Regions from separate parts of the Vibrio sp. Vb0937 genome, predicted to be linked through region 2. Evidence: riboswitches for the same ligand, from Rfam matches in the RefSeq annotation. Region 2 holds a riboswitch; the other holds the start of a gene.

Region 1 (11,066 bases), on a different contig from region 2:
CCGTTACAAAAATCTGTGGGTTCTTAGGATCGAACTCCATTTTTGCGCGCATACGTCGAATAAGAACATCAATGGTGCGGTCATTCGGCGCATCCACTCGATGGCTGATCATGTTCAAAATACGCTCACGACTTAACACCTGGTTAGGGTAAGACGATAATGCCACCAAAAGTTCATACTCTGCTTTAGTTAGTTTTACTGGCTCACCGTTGCGGCTAAGTGCGCGACGTTGAATGTCGAATGTCCACTCCCCAAAGCGCACAATGTGCTCTTCACTGGTTTCATTCGCTTTCGAGCTGCCACTGCGCGCTGCTGAAATACGCCACAGCAAGTTTTTAACGCGAACTAACAGCTCTCTCAGTTCAAAAGGTTTTGTCACATAATCGTCAGCACCCATTTCTAGGCCTACGATTTTATCAATGCTATCCGTGCGTCCTGTTACTAATATGATACCAATATCCGATTGGCTACGTAACTCACGAGTAAGCATCAGGCCGTCTTCACCAGGCAGGTTAATATCCAGCATGATCAGGTCTACATCGCCCGCTTGCAAAACTTCACGCATTTCCGCGCCACTCTCTGCTTCGCTGACTTGGTAGCCCTCATTTTGGAAATATCCCGCAAGCTTACTACGAGTTACAACATCATCTTCTACGACTAATACGTGATAGCTCATTTACACCACTTTTCTGTCTTCTTATTATCCAAGACGTATTCTATTCATAACTAGTAACATTTCTAGTCATAGATACATTAAAACGCAAGATTTAGCGTTTTTATTGATTCAAAACAAGCTTACCCATTGCTATTAATAAACGGTCATTTTTGACCATAAAACATAACAATTATAGTTACTGCTATTCATTTTAATTGATTACACTTAGGGGATATCCCTAATTGACTTTGTGATGCATGACTTGAAGCATCATTCAGGAGCCCAAAATGCAAGAAGTGAAAGCTTTTAATGAAAAACGCGCTGAAATTTACTGGTGGTTTTCGAGCTTGTTCGCAAAAGAACTAACAGAGAAAGAATTGGAAGCCTATCACAGTGTTGAAATTCGCAGTTTTCTCGCAGGTTTAGGTGAAAATGAGTCGCTAAAACCAGCCGTTGATAGCCTAGTTGATGCATTGAATCGGTTACAAGATCGTGAAGATGCACAACTAGAGCTTGCAGCTGACTTTTGTGAACTGTTTTTGAAGACAGAAAAATACGGCGCTCTTCCTTACGCATCCATGTACATTGGTGAATCAGGTTTACTGAATGACAAGCCAGCTGAGGAAATGGAAAAGTTGATGGCTGAATTTGGCGTTCAAGTAGACGAAAACCTAAAGGAACCTGCGGATCACTTAGCCGTTGAGCTCGACTTTCTCGGGAACATGATTATCCGCTCAAACGAGCTTGAACAAGAAAAACACATGGAAGAAGCCTTCGTTAAACAAAACGACTTTATCCAGCAACAATTGATGTCTTGGTTACCTCAGTTTTCAGACAAATGTAAAAAATTCGACGAATTTGGATTTTACTCGAGTGTCGCGAAACTATTAGTTGCATTTTGTAAACTAGACAGCGCCTACCTTCTTGGTGAATAATTGCCGCCTATTTTTAGGGAGCCTGCCTATCGGGCTTCCTGTATGCCTGAAAGTGACCAATTGTAAGTAACTTGGGTATAATATTCGTTTGCCTTAACTTAGCGCAAAGACGCTTGGTTATTTAGCAGTCAAAATGTGACTTCAAATACACAAATCTCTTGCTGAAAACATTGCTAGTCAGTCCACATAGGGCTAAAATGTGAGCGCAAACGATTAAATATGATTTATATGTAAACCGCTGAAATATAGCGGTTTTTGTGTTTTCTTAACAGGTTGATGGCAATTTCTCATCAGATAGAAAAAAGATAAAATTCATCGACCGATGCTGCTACGTACCCTTTTGTCGCACTTGGATCAACCGCTGCCGAGACACTTAGCGCCAATTTTATATTGCTAGGTGTGAAACCATTAGAGCATCAGGTACATCCAATACGACATATTTCAGTAGCTCGATACAGGACACCATTTATGGCCACGATAAAAGACGTTGCTCGCTTAGCCGGCGTTTCCACTACGACAGTTTCGCACGTTATCAATAAAACGCGTTTCGTTGCAGAAGCAACGCAAGAAAAAGTAATGAAAGCCGTTGACGAGCTGAATTACGCGCCAAGTGCCGTTGCACGCAGCCTAAAATGCAACTCAACTCGTACGATTGGCATGTTAGTAACTCAATCAACTAACCTATTTTTCTCAGAAGTGATTGATGGCGTTGAGAGCTACTGTTACCGCCAAGGCTATACTCTGATTTTATGTAACACAGGCGGGATTTACGAAAAACAACGCGATTACATTCGTATGCTGGCTGAAAAGCGCGTTGATGGCATCCTAGTGATGTGTTCTGACTTAACCGAAGAACTAAAAGAGATGCTTGACCGTCATGCGGACATTCCTAAAGTGGTCATGGATTGGGGCCCAGAGAGCTCGCAAGCAGACAAAATCATGGATAACTCAGAAGAAGGTGGCTACATTGCGACCAAACATCTGATTGACAATGGTCATACGGATATCGCTTGTCTAAGCGGTCATTTTGAAAAGCTTGCTTGCCAAGAGCGCATTGCAGGTTTCCGTCGCGCAATGAGCGAAGCGAACCTAGCTGTAAATGAAGACTGGATCCTTGAAGGTAACTTTGAATGTGATACGGCCGTATTAGTTGCAGATAAAATTACCGCAATGGACAAGCGCCCGACGGCGGTATTCTGTTTTAACGACACAATGGCTCTAGGCCTAATGAGCCGCTTGCAACAAAACGGGATCAAAATTCCTGAAGATATTTCAGTGATCGGCTACGACAACATAGAGCTTGCGGAATACTTCTCTCCACCGCTAACGACTATCCACCAACCTAAACGTCGTGTTGGTAAAAATGCATTCGAAATTCTACTTGAGCGTATCAAAGATAAAGAACACGAAAAACGAATTTTCGAAATGCAACCTGAGCTTGTAATTCGAAATACTGTGAAAAAAATGAACTAAATTTCACTGTATTTAACCGTGTTAAATAAGCGCTCTACAGGGGCGCTTATTTTTTTGGAAAAATTAAGCATTCTCTAATACTTCACACCACTCTAATAACAATTGACTAACGTTAACTCCCTGTTTTATATAAATGTAATATATATTAAGAACTCCTTTTCAAAGGCCAATTTGCACCTTTCCATATGCAAAATAGAGCATTCAATCTATCATTTTTATTGAACCGAAATCACACTTTTAACGCTAAACCGTGATGTTAATTCAATATAAGAAGTATGCTCATTGTGTCACGCACAGGGCAAACCATTCGAAAGAGTGGGACGCAAAGCCTCCGGCCTGAACCATATTACGATATGGAAGGTAGCGGGGTTACCGATGGCAAGTGTGTAAGCAATGACTTTACTCTGTAATGACATTGTTTTTACGCATGTTTGCTACTCTCTCGGACCTGACTTTTGGTGGCGTAATATTAATTACACCGAGATAACAAAACATGGATAAACCGATACTCAAAGACTCTATGAAGCTATTTGAGGCACTTGGTAATATCAAGTCGCGCTCAATGTTTGGTGGCTTCGGACTATTCGCTGATGAAACAATGTTTGCACTAGTGGTAAACAATCAGCTTCATATCAGAGCAGACCAAAAAACTTCATCTGACTTCGAGAAACAAGGGCTAAAGCCTTACGTTTATAAAAAACGTGGCTTTCCAGTCGTTACAAAGTACTACGCTATTTCCAGCGATTTATGGGAATCAAGCGAACGCTTAATCGAAGTAGCGAATCAATCATTGAAAAAGGCAAAGCTTGAGAAAGAACAGCAAGCAAGTACAAAGCCTAACCGTTTGAAAGATTTGCCTAACTTACGACTGGCTACCGAGCGCATGCTAAAAAAAGCCGGCATCGAATCCGTAGAGAAGCTTGAAGAGGAAGGTGCGCTTAACGCCTATAAAGCGATAAGAGATACGCACTCTGCAACCGTCAACATTGAGTTGCTATGGGCACTAGAAGGTGCTATCAACGGCACTCATTGGAGTGTGGTACCTCAAGCTCGCCGAGATGAGTTGATGAACGGCCTCCAATAAAAGTCGGCCTAAAAACTATCTTGTAAAACCGCAGTCTAATCTGCGGTTTTTTTGTGAAATTTTTTCGGTTTTCCTACTGTCTTATTACATATATCCCAAATTGGAATCAAAATTATGAATAAGAAACTGATATTAGGTCTCATCCTACTAGCGGCTATCGTCTTTTTAGGTATTAACTTTGGCCAGTATTTAACCTTAGAGAATGCAAAAGCCCAACAAGAAGCACTAACTACATACATCGATCAGAATTTTGTATTCTCGGCTGCGATTTACTTTTTTACCTACATTGCAATTACCGCTTTTTCTATCCCAGGAGCGGCAGTAGTCACCTTACTTGGTGCAGCCTTATTTGGTTTTTGGACAAGCTTGCTACTGGTTTCTTTCGCTAGCACTATGGGGGCAACACTGGCCTTCTTGAGCAGCCGATACTTATTGCGTGACTGGGTACAAAACAAATTCGGAAATAAACTCAACGCAATTAATCAAGGTGTCGAAAAAGACGGAGCTTTTTATCTATTTTCCTTGCGTCTAATCCCTGTATTCCCTTTCTTTCTAATCAACTTACTGATGGGCTTAACACCGATGTCTGTAGGTCGATTTTATCTCACTAGCCAAATAGGTATGCTGCCAGGCACAGCCGTATATCTGAATGCAGGTACTCAATTAGCAACAATTGAAAGCCTATCGGGCATTGTTTCACCCGCAGTATTAGCGTCTTTTGCGCTATTGGGACTATTTCCAATCATCACTAAATGGGTTATGAATAAAGTAAGGCCGACACCAAGTCAGCAAAACTCGTAATTGGTGAAGTGGGTATTTTGATGAAAATATTTATCGCTAAAAACCCAGCAGAAGCACACATTGTATGTGAGCTGCTTAAAGTGGAACAAATTTACTGTGAAGTTCGCGGAGAAGGTATTTTCGGCTTAAAAGGAGAACTGCCGTTTGGTGATGATACCGATCCTTATGTGTGGCTTTTTGACACGGCACAAAAGATGAAAGCTGAAGAAATAGTAAAAGCATATCGAAAACAATCCGATAGGCATGAGTATCAAGATTGGCAATGCCCAAAATGTCATGAAATAAACGAAGGGCAATTTGGTGCATGTTGGCAATGTGGATATCAACTAGGAGAGCTATAGCGGCTCTCCTATTCAGTGGATGCACTCAGTTTTAAGCACATACAGCTTGCTGTTTAATAAACTCGATGGAGTGTTGATTGAAGTCTTCTGGACGCTCTACATTGCATACATGACCACAATTCGGGATTTCTCGTAGAATGCTGAGCTTATGTGCTGCAACCATTTCTTTGACAGGTTTAATAAACATGTAATCCCTGTCGCCCATTAAGTAAAGAGTCGGAATGGGTAACTCTCGATCTTTAAAATATTTCATTAACGGATTTACATCAGCGGCAAGAATAAACCAACGTTTAAATTCTTTTTGGCAAAGCTTCTTGGCTTCGCGAATAAAAAGGTGGCGAGATTCTCGTTGGCTTCTTTGAGGCATAACAATATAAGCGAACAGTTTGTAGAGCCACATGTACGGCAGGATATGCTTACAAAAATTACCTAATTTCACCAATATCTGAGAACGAGTGTTAAGCCTTGTGACAGCACCGCCGAGCACCATCGAACGTACGCGCTCCGATGACAATTCAGCAAGGTTTCGAACAATAATTGTACCAAGCGACATACCGACAAAATGAGCGGATTGGATCTTTAAATGGTCCAACACTTTCAAAATATCTTGGGTAACTTCCGTAAAGGTATAACGGCTAGCAATGAGCTCTTTAAGTAACTGATTTGACTTTCCATGACCTCTTAAATCGATCAGCAATAAGTTAAAGTGTTGCTTGTAAGCTTTAATTTGCTTGAACCAAATAGAAGAGCTACCACCAGCACCGTGCACAAATACAACCCACTCATGACTAGTAGGGTGCAAATAAGTTTTATGAAAAAGTAGCGGCTGGGTCATATTCAGTATCAAAAAGATCGTGCTATTAAGTAAAAAGCCATCCTACCACACTCCCCTTACTCAAGATAATAAAGGCACCTCATTCGGTGCCTTTCGTTACAATTTTAAGTCAAACTAACGCTGAGTGGTAAAGCTGCAAATAAGATTCTGCGGCCTTTTGCCAACAAAAGTCTTGTTGCATCGCGTGCAACTGTACTTTATTCACTTCAGGCTCGTTTTGAGCGTAGAGCAACAGTGCCCTTAGCATCGTTAACAACAATGCCTGCGGTGTCGGTTCGAAAAAAACAAACCCCGTTGCTTCAGATGGGTTTACATCATAATCGCTAACGCTGTCCTTTAAGCCACCAACACCGCGTACTATCGGTAATGTCCCATAAGCCATACTATAGATTTGGTTTAAGCCACATGGTTCAAACTCAGAAGGCATCAAGAAGAAGTCAGAACCAGCTTCAACGATATGCGCAAGTTCATTGTCATACGCTTCTACAAAGGCAAATTTGCTAGAAAACTGCGCGGCAACCTCTCGTAACTGAGCGGCAAGAACAGGGTCTCCGGTCCCAACGACAACTAGCTGAACATCGTGCTTCAAAAAATCGGCCAAAGCAGGCAACAAGTAATGAACGCCTTTCTGCTGGGTCAACCGACAAACCATACCGAACATAGCTACATTTTTTTCGGGCAAATTTAGTCGTTGTTGTAATGCTTTTTTACAAGCTTTCTTCCCTTGCGACATACTTTGCTGGTCGGCGCAGTAATTAACCGGCAAGTAGGTATCAGTTTCCGGATTCCAAGCGCTGTAATCACAACCATTCAAGATGCCGACTAAGTCCTGCGCACGTTGCTGAAACTCCCAAGCCATGCCGTGACTGCCAAGCTCTGTTTTTAGTTCCTCTGCGTACGTAGGGCTAACCGCGTTTATCTTATCTGCATTCATTACACCAGCTTTAAGCATCGTAATATGCGTTGCACTCACCGCAGCATCGGGAACGTTTCTACAATGAAACTCTGGCAAACACTGCACGTCTTCATAACTAAATACGCCTTTAAAGACCGCATTGTGAATTGAAATGACGCTTTTAGTATGAGCAAAAAACGGATCATTGCCATACCTGTGCTTGAGCAAAAATGGAACAAGACCTGTGTGCCAATCGTTCGCGTGTATGATATTAGGTTGAAAGGCGAGCTTGGGTAACATATCGAGACATGCTGCACTAAAAAACGCAAAGCGCTCGCCGTTATCAGTATACGCTTGGTTGTTCTCCGCATACATTGATGGTCGATTGAAATACGGCGGACAATCAATCAGGTAAACAGGATTTTGACCTAACATGAGCCGCAAAACTCGATACTCCGTATGCGGCCATGATGTTAATTCTGTTTCTAATACAACTTCTGCGTCTGCGAGTTTATCAATACTGCTGTACGCAGGGATGGTAATTCTTACGTCTTGCTGTAGGTTTTGAAGGGCTTCCGGTAGTGCCTTGGCAACATCTGCCAAGCCACCACTTTTAATGAGGCCTTCAACCTCAGAAGCTACAAACAGAATAGATAAGTTGTTAGTAGCCAACTCGAGCTCCTTTCGGAATAACAACAATGCCCTCCTCAGACACGTGGAAGTGTTTTTTATCTTCTTGAAGATTCACACCAATCTGAGTACCAGGAGCAATATCGGCATCCTTGTCGACAATCACACGACGTAAAACACAGCCTTCGCCAATTTTTACGTCACCAAGAAGTATACATTCGCTGATATCGCAAGCAGAAGCAATATTACTGCGAAAACCAAGCACCGACTTTTCGATTCTTGAGCCTCTAACATAGCTGCCATTACACACTAAACTATCGATTATCTGCACACGACCATTATCAGAGTCGGTAAATGTCGCAGGTGGCAATGGTGGGTAGTAGGTGTGCAATGGCCATTTACGGTTGTACAGCGAAAATGGAGCATCTTTTTCTAGCAGATCCATATGCGCTTGCCAGTACGCATCAATAGTTCCGACATCACGCCAGTACACCTCTTCTTTTTCGCCACTGATTTTGTTGGTACTGAAGTCATACACGAACACATCACCTCTAGGGAACATCTTTGGAATGATGTCCTTTCCAAAATCATGTGATGAAGCTTCATTATCCGCATCTTCGACCAACTCTGAGAACAGTACCTGAGCTTCAAAAACATAGTTACCCATTGAAACTAAAGCGTAATCAGGGTCACCAGGAATCGACTTCGGATTTGCTGGTTTTTCTTCAAAGCCAATCATACGACCTTCACTATCCACTTCGATAACCCCAAATTGCGACGCCTCTTTTAGTGGCATGCGCAATGCAGATACCGTCAGAGAAGCCTGCTTTTCTGAGTGAAAGTTCAGCATTTGTTTGATATCCATCTTATAGATATGGTCAGAGCCAAAAATACAAACTTGCTCTGGTTCCTCTAATTCCATAAAACGCAGGTTTTGATAGATCGCGTCCGCCGTCCCTTCGTACCAACGTTTACCAGTACGCATTTGAGCGGGAATAGGATCGATAAAGCGGTCTGTAATGCCGTTGATGTTCCACCCCTTTTTTAAGTGATGGAATAAAGATTGAGATTTAAATTGGGTTAGGACGTAAATGCGCATCAGATCCGCATTAACAAAATTGTTTAGAGCAAAATCGATCAATCGATAACTACCACCAAACGGTACCGAAGGTTTACTGCGAGATTCCGTTAAAGGTCTCAAACGAGAGCCTTCACCGCCAGCAAGAATCATTCCCAAAACACCAGCCATTTGTTGTTCTCCATATCGTTATAGCTTGGATTTGGTACTCGCTTGAATGAGTCATACTCGGGGAGTCAAGCGAATACATTTAGCAACCGTCTCTGAGTTTCTGTGAACTCTTACAACACGGATAAAAAAGCTACGGCACTTCCAGTATGCAACGTCCACTCTTTCCTTATTTTTTGACGCAAACAATGCACACAGTTGCACTAATTTTTGTAATAAATTATCTAAGCGGGTTCTAAATTACAATTTTTAATACGCCATTCTGTGTACCATACAGCTCTTGCGTACTCAAGACGATATCTAGATCACACATGGAAAAGCAAACGATTACATTGTGAAAACAATTTACGAACGGATTCACTACACCGCCGATTTTTTAGCCCAATGTATAACAAATATGTGAATGCAAAATGAAAGTTACAACGAATATTTTTTACATAAAAAATACATCAGCGACTACGAAATATTGATGCTGGGATCTTCTCGCGTCAGCAAAACTCAGTCAAAGCAGCAAAGATCTATACGAACAACACAGTGGCCTTTACGCAAAAACAAAACGCAAAAAAGGCAGCGATATCGCTGCCTTTTTACATTACTTAGATCGTACGTTTTTATGCTTTCGCTTTTTTACGCTTATCAGTGACTTCCCACTTACCGTCAACAAAGAGCGCTGTCCAACCAGATGGTTTGCCATTCTCTTCCGAACGAACGTAGTTCTCTTTTGTTTTGCGACTAAAGCGTACGACTGCAGGACGACCATCAGGATCTTCTTGCGGCGCAGTTGCTAGGTATTTGAACTTCTCAGGTAAACGCTCTTCAAAACGTGCCAGTTCAGCAACCAAAGGAGCACGTGTCTCGCGCGATTTAGGGAAGTTGCTTGCCGCCATAAATAGACCTGAAGCACCATCACGAAGTACGAAATACGCATCTGAGTTTTCACATGGCAACTCGGGGAAATGAACAGGATCTTCTTTCGGGGGCGCGACTTCGCCATTCTTCAAGATCTTTCGAGTGTTCTTGCACGTTTCGCTCGTACAATCCATGTATTTACCAAAGCGACCGTTCTTAAGCACCATATCAGAGCCACATTTGTCACATTCAACAACTGGACCATCGTAGCCTTTTACTTTGAACTCGCCGTATTCAACAAGGTAGCCTTCACAGTTCGGGTTATTACCACAAACATGCATCTTACGCTTGTCATCAATCAGGTATGCGTCCATCGCTGTTTCACAGATCGGACAACGCTTTTTAGCACGAAGAGCTGCGGTTTCAACGTCTTCTTCTAGAACGTTAATAATACCTTCTTCGTCACCCAAGTTGATGGTTGTCTTACAACGCTCTTTTGGTGGTAACGCGTAACCTGAACAGCCTAAGAACACACCTGTTGAAGCAGTACGGATGCCCATTGGACGGCTACACGTCGGACACTCGATATCTGTCATGACGATGTGGTTTAACTTCATACCGCCTTCTGACTCATCCAGCTCCGCTTTTTCAAGATCGCCAGTAAAATCAGCAAAGAAGTTGTCTAACACAGCTTTCCAGTTCACTTCACCTTCAGCGATTTGGTCCAATTTCTGTTCCATACGCGCAGTAAAGTCGTAGTTCATCAAATCGTTAAAGCTGTCATCAAGGCGGTCAGTAACAATTTCACCCATTTTTTCAGCGTAGAAACGGCGCTGATCAACTTTCACGTAGCCACGATCTTGAATCGTAGAAATGATCGATGCGTAAGTCGACGGACGACCAATACCTCGTTTCTCTAGCTCTTTAACCAGTGCTGCTTCAGTGTAGCGCGCAGGTGGCTTTGTAAAGTGCTGTTTAGGGTCAAGTGACTCTAAGCTTAGCTTATCGCCAAGTTGTACCGCAGGAAGGATTGTATCCTCGTTTTTGCCCATTGGACGCTGTACACGAGTCCAGCCGTCAAATTTAAGGATACGGCCTTTCGCTTTAAGCGTGTATTCTGCCGCTTTTACACTGATGGTTGTTGAATCGTATTCTGCTGGCGTCATTTGACACGCTACAAACTGATTCCAAATCAAAGCATAAAGTTTGTGCGCATCAGCATCGACACCTTGCAGGTCTTCCGCCTTAACACCCACATTTGAAGGACGGATCGCTTCGTGCGCTTCCTGTGCCCCTTCTTTGCTACCGTACGTCAATGGTTT
Region 2 (11,066 bases):
CCCTGCTGTTTCTAGCAGGGCTTTGTCATATTTGGTTTAATTAGCGATCTAAATTCAACTTATGATTCGCTTTTGTACGCGTAGTTATAGTAGCCGTATCCATAGCCGTATGAGTTAGATGCCTTTTTCTCAACTGCATTGAGAATCACACCTTTAACTTCAACGCCTGATTGCTCGAAGCGACCTTGCGCGACTTCAATCTCCTTCAAAGTCGTTTGATCAAAACGAGCGACCATCAGAGTTGTTCCTGCAAGCGCGCCAACAATGCTTGGGTCGGTAACTGCGAGTACAGGCGGTGTATCGATGATGACTAGATCGTATTGTGCAGACATCTCGTCAACAAAGCTCTTGAAGCGAGGGTGCATAAGAAGTTCTGACGGATTTGGTGGTACTTGGCCGCGAGTCACAACATCTAAATTATCAATGGATGTAGATTTAATGATGTTGCTAAGGGATGTCTTACCGCTCAAGTAATCAGAAAGACCGTTGTCCCAACGTAGACCGAAGCATTGCTGCAAATAACCTTTACGCATATCCGCATCAATAAGCAGCACTTTCTGACCGGTTTTCGCAGCGACGGCCGCAAAGTTGGTCGATACAAATGTTTTGCCGATAGATGGTGCAGGACCTGAAATCATAAGAACGTTATTCTTCGCTTCCATCATTGCAAAGTGCAAGCTAGTGCGAAGACTACGTAGAGCCTCAATGGAAAGATCGGCTGGGTTAGCTTCCGCTAGAAGGACTAGCTCATTGTTGCTGCCTTTGTTGCGCTTAAGCTTGTTTGCAAATTCCAGTTGTTGAATAGATTTTGGAACGCTTGCGTAAACTGGCATGCCAATCTGTTCAATTTGATCTGGTGTTTCCACACCACGGTGGAATGCTGCACGAATTAATACGAAAGCAACGCCTGCCATACCGCCAAGCAGTGTTGCTAGCACAACGATAAGCGCTTTTTTCGGCTTAATTGGCTTAGAGAAAGATTGAGCGTTATCTAAGATTCGAACGTTGCCAACTGTTCCGGCTTTAATAATGTTGAGCTCTTGAACCTTGTTCAATAGTTGGATGTAGATTTGTTGGTTTACTTCTACATCGCGTGTCATACGTAGAACTTCACGCTGTGTTTTCGGTAACTTTTGAACTTGTTTATTAAGACGTTCTTTCTCTTTTAATAGTGTTTCACGTTTATCAAGTAGCGACTTATAAGCTGGGTGATCCTGTGTGAAGCGTTGGCTGATCTCACTTTCTTTGAATGTAAGCTCATTTAGCTGTGCTTCTAACTCAACCATTACTTTCAGCGTTGACTGAGCTTCAAGGCCTAAGTCGATAGATTCATTTTCTTGACGGAACCGATTTAAAACGTCTTCAGAAGCGGTCAGTTTTGTTTTGATGTCTGGGAGGTGACCTTTCAAGAACTCGAGGCTTTGCTCTGCCTCTGCAGAATTTCTTTGAACGTTTTGTAAGAAGTAGTTTTGGCTAATGTCGTTCAAGATATCTTGAATCTTAGCGCGGTCTTCACCAGAGAAGCTTAAAGATATAATCCCGGTTTGCTTACCACGTTCGCTAATCGATAAGTTTTCTTGAAGTTTATTAATTGCATCTAATTTACTGATTTTGCTGACCGTGAATGAGTCACCAGTTTGAGCCACAAGCTCAGTCGCCAAAAACTGGTATCCATTCTTCTCAAGCAGTTCACCAACTTTACCTTCTAGAATGACGTTATTGTCATCTTCTAAGAGCCTGAACGTCTGTTTTTCAGAATCAATAACTTCAAGAGTTAAAGGAACGCCAACTGCGTAAGAAGGAGCATTAAATCGTGAAACGCTCAGACTGATTTGCTCACCTTGTAGTCGAGCTAGGCCTTTACCAATAATTGGCATGTAGTTTGGAGAAACGACAGTCGTTAAGTTGAACTTATCAACAGTACCGCCCAAGATCATACGAGATTTGATGATCTCTATTTCTGTTGTCGCTGATGATTCTGCTGAAAACAGCTCTCCCATATCACCAACCATCGCTGAAATACCACCTGAACTCTTACTTTCGATTTGGATAAGAGCGTCAGCTTTATAGATAGGTGTTGATAGAATGGCAACGCCGACGCCTATAATCGAAAATAGGACTACGGTACATAGAATGAGCCATTTGGCATCGAGAATGATCCCAAATAACTTTCCCAAATCGATCTCATCGTCGGCTTGACGTGATTGCTTAATAGTTTGTGTTGTCATTACTTTAACTTCTTAAATACCTTGCCATTGGCGTTTATTTAGCCTTACGGCTTATAGTTTTTGAGACCACGCTTTTGCTGCTTTTTCTATAAGCGTATATGCATGTTCGAAAGCTTCTCTACTTTGTCTGTATGGATCAGGGATGTTTTGTTCATTTATCCACTGTCCAAACAGCATCGTTTTACCTCGTGCCTCAGGAGCGATTTTGGTTAAGGCTTCTAAATGACCTTTTTCCATAACCAATATCAGATCGTATTGAGCGCAAAGCTCAGGTGTTAATTGTCGTGCTTCGTGTCCATCTAAGCTTACGCTATGTTCGTTCGCGATAGTGGTTGCCATCTCGTCAGCAGCTTTTCCCGTTAGATGGCTCTTATCTACTGCGATTCCTGCTGATGCGACATGTTTGTTTGGTAGTAAAGACTGCAAAAGCCGCTCTCCTGTTGGAGAGCGGCAAATATTACCAACACAGACGACAAGAATATTAGAAAACAAATGCTTACCCTACTTTAAGTTGTATGCTTATGATCTCAACTAAATTGCTGGCTTCTTTATATTGCGCAATTGAGCTGAGTAGCTATCGATTACGTGCCGCAAGAGATAATTTTCTTGCGGCACGTTGTTTTACGGCCAAGTGCGTACTCGTAGTACACCTTCAGTTAGTTCATTAAAGCCGGAAATGGTTGGAACGAGCTGAGCAATCACACGATTCCAACGACTAACAGGTGCAGCCGTCACATAGACTATGTCGTAAGGGTTGAGATCAAACTCAGTACCAATCACCAAAGCAGAAGCGTCAGAAACATCTAGCTGATAAATGTCCGCCATTTTAGCTTCTTCTTTTGAACGTCTGATGACAAACACACCGGTAGCATCTGCGGAGATTTCACTGATACCACCAACGCTGCTAAGAGCCTCAGTAAGGCTCATGCCGCTACGATCAATTTTGAGTAATTTCGGATCGTTAACCTCGCCCATAACAAATACTTTTTGCGCATCGTTTCGAGGAATATGAACAATATCGCCAGGCTTTAGAAGGCGGTTTTGAGTTAAATCGCCTTGTTGCATCAGAGCATACAAAGAAACGTTTTCAACAACGCCATTGCGTGTCAGTGTCGCATTACGCCAATCAGCCTCGGCAGCCAGTCCGCCAGCTCTATTCACAGCATCTAGAAGTGTAAGGGGGATGTTTGTAATTGGTTGTTGTCCTGGCTTGTTAACTTCGCCAGTTACATAAGTCTTTTTAGAGCGAAATGCCGCAACGCTTACATCGACCTGTGGGCTCTCAATGTATTTTGCAAGGCGGCTTGCAATGTCTGCACGAATCTGACGTACGTTTTTGCCTTCAACATGTACGACACCTATGTAAGGGTAGAAGATCGTGCCATCCGAATGCACCCAGTTACCCGCTTCGGCTGAGCTTCGGTATGAGCCCGCTGGGATCGTTAGCTCTGGGTGATCCCAAATAGTGATATTTAGGATATCGCCAGGTCCTACTTCGTATTCATATTTTGCGATTTCAATATCTAACTCTGGGTTTGGTTTTGAAAAAGGGTCCACTGAATTTAAAGACGTTACGCGCTCCAAAGTTAAGGGATAAACGGTAACCTGAGACTCTATATCACTCGATTCAGTGCTCATGACTGTTTTGTCACTGACCGAAAGGTGGCTACCAGGCAAAGTACACCCTGTAAGAAGGATAGGAAGTACTGATATCCCCAAAAATTTATTAAATGTGTTCATTGGTTTATAACTACCGAAAGAAAGTTTGCCGACTGAAATTGATTCATTCTAATTGAACTGCATTTCATCAATATTGATGATTTACTGCAGTTTTAAGCCTTTAGAAAGCGAGTCCATTCAGAATTATTTGTGTAATAAACACTCCAAATGGCTGCTAGCGACTTAGAGCTCTTAGTTTCATTAATGAAGGTGTGAAAATCCGACCCACAAAAAATAGTCAACTATTATCCATCTGGTTGCAATAAAGGCAACAAGTTACTTGAAAAAATACTGACGAATACATGACAAAATTGTGTCTATTTAACGTTATTGAGATGAATGCATGATTTTGCACAAGCAAACAGGCAAGAATGTGAAAAAACTCATGCCAAAGTTGTATGCATCCTATTTACACTATATGCAACTGCCGTTATGCTTCCTGTTGCGGTCGGATATAACAACAAATATTGGAGCTAATTTTGAAAATCAAACTTTTAACGGCAAGTGTGGCAGCAGTCCTACTAGCAGGTTGTGGTAGTGACAGCGACCCTGAGGTAAAAAGATACTCAGTTCAGGCTTATGACCCAGCTGTTATCGGCATGAAAGTTCAAGCAGTATGTGGTGGTGAGACATACGACGCGATTGAAAATACAACAAACTATGAAGGTATGGTTGGTAAAGCGCGTTTTGAAAATATCAACGTTGTAAATGCGCCAGGTGATTGTGCTTTCGTATTAACGCACACAGAAGATAGTAAAGACGCGTCAAATGGCAAACCTATTACATCTGACTACAAAATCCCTCAAGGCCTAGCCCAGGCGGATTCATTGGTAACAGGCTCTCCATTTACGACTTTGGTTGCTAACTCTTTAAAAGATGGTGAAGTATACTCTTCTGATATCGCTGAAAAAGTATTCGAGAATTTGGGTATCGATATCAATGCAAGTGGTAAAACAGTTGACGAAATCCTTCGTGATACAGAATCTGTAGTAGCAGGACTTGGCAGTGAGGGTGGTAACAGCGCACTTGCTACTCAGCTAGTTGCAACAGCAAACGTTGTATCAGATATCATCAAAGCGAACCCAACAGCTTCGCCTGAAGCTGTAGCTGTTGCTGCAAAAGCAATCACAGAAGATGTAATCGCGGCGAACCCAAATTATCCTGAGAATGATTCAGGTGACGTTATCTACGTAACGATTCCAGCTGAAGATACTCAGAAAGTTGTTGCTGATGTACAAGAGGCTATCGATAACGACATTCCATTAGAAGATATCGAACCTGACGTACCACAAATTCCAGATGCGGAAGTCGGTGAGCCAATTGAACCTGAAGATCCACCGGGTCCAGGCACTGGCGCGACAGGCGGTAACTAAGCAAGTTTTTGCTGATAAATTCTAAAGGCCTCTTCAGAGGCCTTTTTTGATCCTATCGTATTGTGGTCATCACCTTTTAGTGAGCCCTTTTCTGTTTAAGTAAGGCAGGATGTGCGGACGTGATTCGCCAGCCAGTTTACTGGTGACTTCTTGCGACCAAGTACTCTGTTTTTGATTGCTCGAACGGTTTGCATAGTAGTTTTGCATAGTTTGGTCATACGTCTGAATATCATCCAAGTTTAGGTCTTGATACTGATTTTCATGCACCACGACATGCTTAGGTAGGCGAGGTTTTACTTCAGGGGCTTGAGCTGGATGACCAAGACACATACCAAATAAAATGGCGGTATTTTTAGGTAAACCTAATAATTCGTCTACTTTTTGGGCATTGTTTCGTAAACCACCAATATACACACCTCCTAGTCCCATCGACTCCGCCGCTAGCAAGCAATTTTGTGCCATGATGCCCGAGTCTACAGCGCCTATTAGAGTTAACTCGGTAAAGTCAGCTTGAACATCTGGGTTGATACTGGCGTGGCGTTGGTAATCAATGCAAAACACCAAAAACTCAGCCGCGCTTTCAACGTACCCTTGATTTCCGGCATATTGAGCTAATAGTGTACGTTTTTCTTTGTCGGTCACGCGGATAATTGAAACGACTTGCAACATGCTTGATGAGGACGCCGCAAGGCCGGCTTGAAGAATGGCATCTAATTGTTCGCTCTCAATCGGTTGTGAGGTGAATTTTCGAATTGAGCGGTGATTGAGAATTGTTTGAATCGTGCTGTTCATGGTGACTTAACATCCCCTGTTACGTGTAAAGGCTGAAGACTCACCTTAGCGACATTTGATGAGTCGGTAAACTATCTCAAAAGAAAAACAATGCTTGGTGCATAAGTGTGAAGACGAATCGAGAATACACCACTCGTTCTGTTTGAGAGCGTATATACTGTTTTTAGAATCAATAATTTAAATGCAGTGGAAAATATGAAAGAACTCATTGTTCATACAGTTACGGTGTTTATGGGCTTCTTTGCCATCATGAACCCTATCGCCAATATTCCCATCTTTTTGAGTTTAACTGCTGATGAAGATAAAGAAACCATCCGTTCCATTGCGCTCCGCTCGGTTTTTATTGCATTTATTATCATCGCGATATTTTCTATTGCCGGTAAGTTAATTTTTGATTTGTTTGGTATCACGCTTTATGCATTGCGAATAACAGGCGGCATTTTGGTGTTTTTGATAGGTTTTAACATGCTTCAAGGTGATTCGACGCATCAGAAAACCAAAGAGAAGGCGTATTCACCAGCTCAGCAACGGGCGGCATTGAGTATTGCAGTGTCTCCACTGGCGATGCCAATATTAGCTGGGCCTGGAACGATTGCTACCGCGATGAACTTTGCGACAGCGGGTGGTTTCGATCAAACCATTATTACTATCGTTTCTTTCGCTGTCCTCTGTGTGATCACCTATGTACTGTTTTTATTTGGAGACAAATTGGTCAAAGCGGTTGGACCAAGTGCTCTAAATGTTGTGACTAAAATGATGGGCTTAATTCTAGCGGTTATTGGTACTCAAATGTTCATTGATGGCGCGGGCGAAGCCTATAAAACGGTTTTCTCCTAGATTTCTCTTAGACCTTGCCACCTTGGTTAAGCCCGCAATTACATTTCTAACGGGTACGGATTTTTTGAACTTTAGTTTTCATTTTCTAAGAGAGAAATAAATAGACTTCACCTATTTCAATAATAAGAATATTCAATTGTTGTGATTGCACGAATTTCATTACTCTTTTGGCAAGGAGAATGGGGGAAATATGGCAACAAAAGCAATTGTAGTAGAAGGCGGCGCGATGCGAGGCGTCTTCGCAAGCGGAGTGTTAGATGCGTTTTTAGAGCAGAGTTATAAACCGTTTGATTTTGCAATCGGTGTATCTGCTGGTGCATCAAATTTGATTGGGTATTTGACCGACTACCCGCATCGCAGTATTAACGTCATTACTAAGCTGGCCACAAGCAAACGCTTTTTTGACCCAACTCGCTTCGTTAAAGGTGGGGACCTCATTGATGTGAAGTGGCTGTTTGAAGAATCTAATCGCTTGTATCCCGTCGATGAAAATAAACTGTTTAATGGCGTTCCTTTTCTCGCAGCGACAACAAATGTAGATACAGGGCAAGCAGATTACTATCGCGTGACACGTGATAATTTTCACCATGCGATTGAAGCGACAACAGCATTGCCGATTGCCTACAAGCATACCCCTTGTTTTTCTGGCGGTTGTTATACCGATGGTGGGGTCGCTGACTCTATACCAGTGCGTGAGGCTTATCGTCGAGGGGCTCGCGACATAACCGTAGTACTCTCTCACCCGCTGAATTATGCCAAAAAGCCAGTTAAGACCACATGGCTGATGAAGAAACTGTTTGCGGAGCACCCCAAAATGGCGGATGCGATGTTAAGACGTGCAGATAACTATAATCAATCATTAGAGTTTATTCGTAACCCTCCACCAGGAACACATGTTAGGGTAATTGCCCCACCAGATAATTTTCATGTTCAGCGCTTATCAATGCGACAATCCGTTTTACTAGAAGGGTATGAAATGGGGCTGATTGAGGGGCGAGCGCATCTCACTAGTTTATCTGGTGTTCATGGTTTAGACCGGGAAAATTGTCATTTTTGCGTTTGATTATAAAAGAGCCTCATAGTGAGGCTCTTTTGCGTAACGTTCAAAGGGTGATTTAGTTGACTTTATCCCAAGCCATCTCCCAGTGTGAACCTATTCCAGGCTCGTAATGGTTTGCGCTTTCTTTCCACTGCATACAGTAACCAGAGTATGGGAAAGGTTTACATTGATAAATGCCCCCGTCGCTGGCAAGCACTTTTGTGCCCGCCGTGTATCTAGATAGTCCTTCAGGGAAGACAAAATCGTACTCACCAGATGGTGGTGGCGTTACTGGATCTTCTTTTAAGTGAAAGTCGAGCGTTTGCTGATCCACCAAGTTGCCATCTTTATCCTTAATACGTGTTACGAGCATATGGTGACCCGGCTCCGATTTACTTAAAGCGAGCGATATCGCTTCTACCGAGCCGTCTTTCATTTCGTTTGCCCAACTTGCAAGTGGTTCGCGATGGTGATTGTAAACGGTGAGTTCTGCATTTAAATCGCCTTCAGCAGTTAGTGTCAGATCCAACGTTGTCGGTGTTGACTCAATGATATATTCGTCTGCTAAGCCATCTACTGTGAGTGAGTATTCTGGAACAGGAGTTTCAATGTTATAGCCGATCTCTACTCGCTCAAGGCCGCTATTTGCTTGCAGATACACCGGATTAGTACCATAAACAGGAGTGAATTTATCCTCTGCATACTGCCCGGCTTGCAGTTTTGCTTGTTCTTGGTTTAGCTTAGTCGCGAGTGCGTAAGACCAGTTTTTCGCTTGGCCCATTGCTGCATCGGTAATTTCTAGTTCAGTTCTATACGCTATGTTTTCACTTGCTTGATCAAATACGCGCGTATAAACCGAATCCCCAATATTTAAATCCATTGTAGGAATAATTTGACCGCCTTGCTTCCAATCTGGAATAACGGGACTGTCACCATCAAATTTCACATCGATCACGTTATAAAATGAGGCTGCAGTGTCGCCAACATCCCATACTGCCAGGATGACATGGTATCCCTCGCGAGTAGGCACATTACATTGATGGCTTACCTGTTTCGGGGGTTGAACCATATTGCCGTTGACGACACAGAAAGGAGTTAGATCAAAAGAGTCTCGTGATAGTGAAGCGTTTGGGTTCCAATCAGGCTTGGTGATGTAATATTTCCAGTCGCGCGTCACGTGGTTAGCGGTAAATGTCCATTCAAAAGTTTGTGTACCTGCTTGAATAGTGCGTTTTACCCAACGGTCGGCAGTTTGCTCATCAAGGGCAGCTGCTAAAGCGGTTTCGGCACTCGCTATTTTACCATCGCGAGGCCCTGTTTCGGGAAAGCCATCAGGGCCTTCAACGCTTTGCGGTTCATATTGAATCGCACCGCAGTTATTATTTTTTTCGTTAGTATCTGGCGTTGGATACTTACATAGTGCCGAGCGACTTGCAGCGACACCACCATTGGTTTCTGATACATAACCGTGAGCCGCAGCACCTGAGCTAATGCTTGCAAGTGCTAACGCGAGTACGGATTTGGTTGGAAATGATTTCATCACATGTCCTCTGTTATGGCTGACAAACTAGTGTCACACCCCGGCGCATGCTGAGCATAAAGCAACGCTACAGAAATTGGACTTCTGTAACACTGCGTCATGGTAACCCCGCTATCATGAGCATTCTTTTAGATTTTTAAATGCAGACAGACCGGAAGCTTTGCGTCCCACCCTTTCGAATGGTTTGCCGAAATGTGATTGAGCAGCCAAAATTTAGCTTAAGAATTTACATGTGGAAAAGTAAACGTCACTGACATGGAATCCTGTTCTCAAATTGAAAGATAACGATATCTTAACCTCGTCAATATTGTGCAGTGTCGTCTTGCAAGGTATTGATTTTAATTTTGTTTTTATCTTTTTTATAGTCATGGTGAATGGGTGGGGGTTTGTTGGGGATAAGTGGAGAGGAATCGTGCTAAGGGTGGAAGAAGTTCTGTCTAAAGGGCGGAGTGTACCGCCCTTTGAATGGTGTTATTTCGGCATGATGACAGTATCAATCACGTGAATGACACCGTTTTTAGCTTTCACATCGGTTGCAATGACATTTGCATCGTTAACCATGACTTTATCGCCCATGGTTTTAATCATGACATCTTGCCCCTGAACCGTAGTCGCTTTGTCTAGCTTAACAACATCGGCAGCGATCACTTTCCCTGGGACGACGTGATAAGTCAAAACAGATACTAACTTGTCTTTGTTTTCCGGCATTAAGAGCATGTCGACTGTGCCGTCTGGCAGTTTTGCAAAAGCGTCATCCGTTGGTGCAAAAACAGTAAATGGGCCTTCCCCTTTGAGAGTGTCAACCAGGCCCGCTGCTTTCACCGCAGCAACAAGCGTATTGAAAGAGCCATTTTCAGCGGCAACGTCGACAATATCGGCTTTCATCATGCCATGCTCATGAGCCTGAACGGGAAGCATAAAAGATAATGTCGCCATCAGTGTCGCCGCGATAACTAAGATACGTTTGAACATAATGTGTTCCTTACTAGTTGAGGGTACAACGGATTCCCTGGAGTGTGTTTGCATTTGTACGCATCGTGATTGAAAGATGATCATCGCGTCCTACTTTCTTTTGAGGGTCTAACATGTCGCGCAAGAATTCGTCTGCCTTCTTGTTTCACATCAGCTCGTTTCCGCCACGTCCATAAGCGCTCTCTTGCTGCCTTAGCTGCGTTGTCTGGTGCGATAATAGGTGCAAGGTAACGGCTATCTGGCTGCAATTGATACATGACAGCTTCCATCTGGGTCATTGTCCAGGGCTCGAATAAAAGAGGGGGAGGAACCATTTGTAACTCAGGCACCCACTTGTAGATGAACGTACCGTTAGGATCATGTTCTTGGGCTTGCTTGATCGGATTATAAATACGGATTGTGTTAGTCCCGGTTACTCCTGCTTGCATTTGGAATTGTGGGTAATGAATTCCAGGCTCAAAGTCGAGAAATAGTTGCGCTAAATGCGTTACACCTACTCGCCAATCCATGTTCATGTGGTGAGTAAGAAAGCTAACCAGCATGGCACGCATGCGAAAGTTAATGTA

Evidence for each region. Region 2 has a riboswitch for cyclic di-GMP ahead of gbpA (N-acetylglucosamine-binding protein GbpA). Riboswitches for the same ligand answer to the same signal wherever they lie in the genome.
Region 1: linked by a shared signal. The riboswitch ahead of R7P67_RS07305 (TfoX/Sxy family DNA transformation protein) and the one ahead of gbpA (N-acetylglucosamine-binding protein GbpA) in region 2 are both predicted to bind cyclic di-GMP.

Annotation. Positions count from the first base shown of each region.
Region 1 covers NZ_JAWOTK010000003.1:88,515-99,580, reverse strand. The annotation lists gene torR (two-component system response regulator TorR) at 1-676, opposite strand, end outside; gene torD (molecular chaperone TorD) at 943-1,590, shown strand; gene purR (HTH-type transcriptional repressor PurR) at 2,059-3,063, shown strand; cyclic di-GMP riboswitch class I at 3,351-3,440, shown strand; gene R7P67_RS07305 (TfoX/Sxy family DNA transformation protein) at 3,557-4,147, shown strand; gene R7P67_RS07300 (TVP38/TMEM64 family protein) at 4,262-4,948, shown strand; gene R7P67_RS07295 (DUF2007 domain-containing protein) at 4,969-5,289, shown strand; gene R7P67_RS07290 (alpha/beta fold hydrolase) at 5,321-6,124, opposite strand; gene glgA (glycogen synthase GlgA) at 6,234-7,691, opposite strand; gene glgC (glucose-1-phosphate adenylyltransferase) at 7,681-8,898, opposite strand; gene topA (type I DNA topoisomerase) at 9,507-11,066, opposite strand, start outside.
Region 2 covers NZ_JAWOTK010000001.1:289,773-300,838, forward strand. The annotation lists gene R7P67_RS01285 (polysaccharide biosynthesis tyrosine autokinase) at 60-2,228, opposite strand; gene R7P67_RS01290 (phosphotyrosine protein phosphatase) at 2,280-2,720, opposite strand; gene R7P67_RS01295 (polysaccharide export protein) at 2,850-3,968, opposite strand; gene R7P67_RS01300 (hypothetical protein) at 4,427-5,320, shown strand; gene nfsA (oxygen-insensitive NADPH nitroreductase) at 5,390-6,112, opposite strand; gene R7P67_RS01310 (MarC family protein) at 6,308-6,949, shown strand; gene R7P67_RS01315 (patatin family protein) at 7,140-8,012, shown strand; gene gbpA (N-acetylglucosamine-binding protein GbpA) at 8,065-9,528, opposite strand; cyclic di-GMP riboswitch class I at 9,627-9,727, opposite strand; gene R7P67_RS01325 (fasciclin domain-containing protein) at 10,000-10,500, opposite strand; gene R7P67_RS01330 (cryptochrome/deoxyribodipyrimidine photo-lyase family protein) at 10,581-11,066, opposite strand, start outside.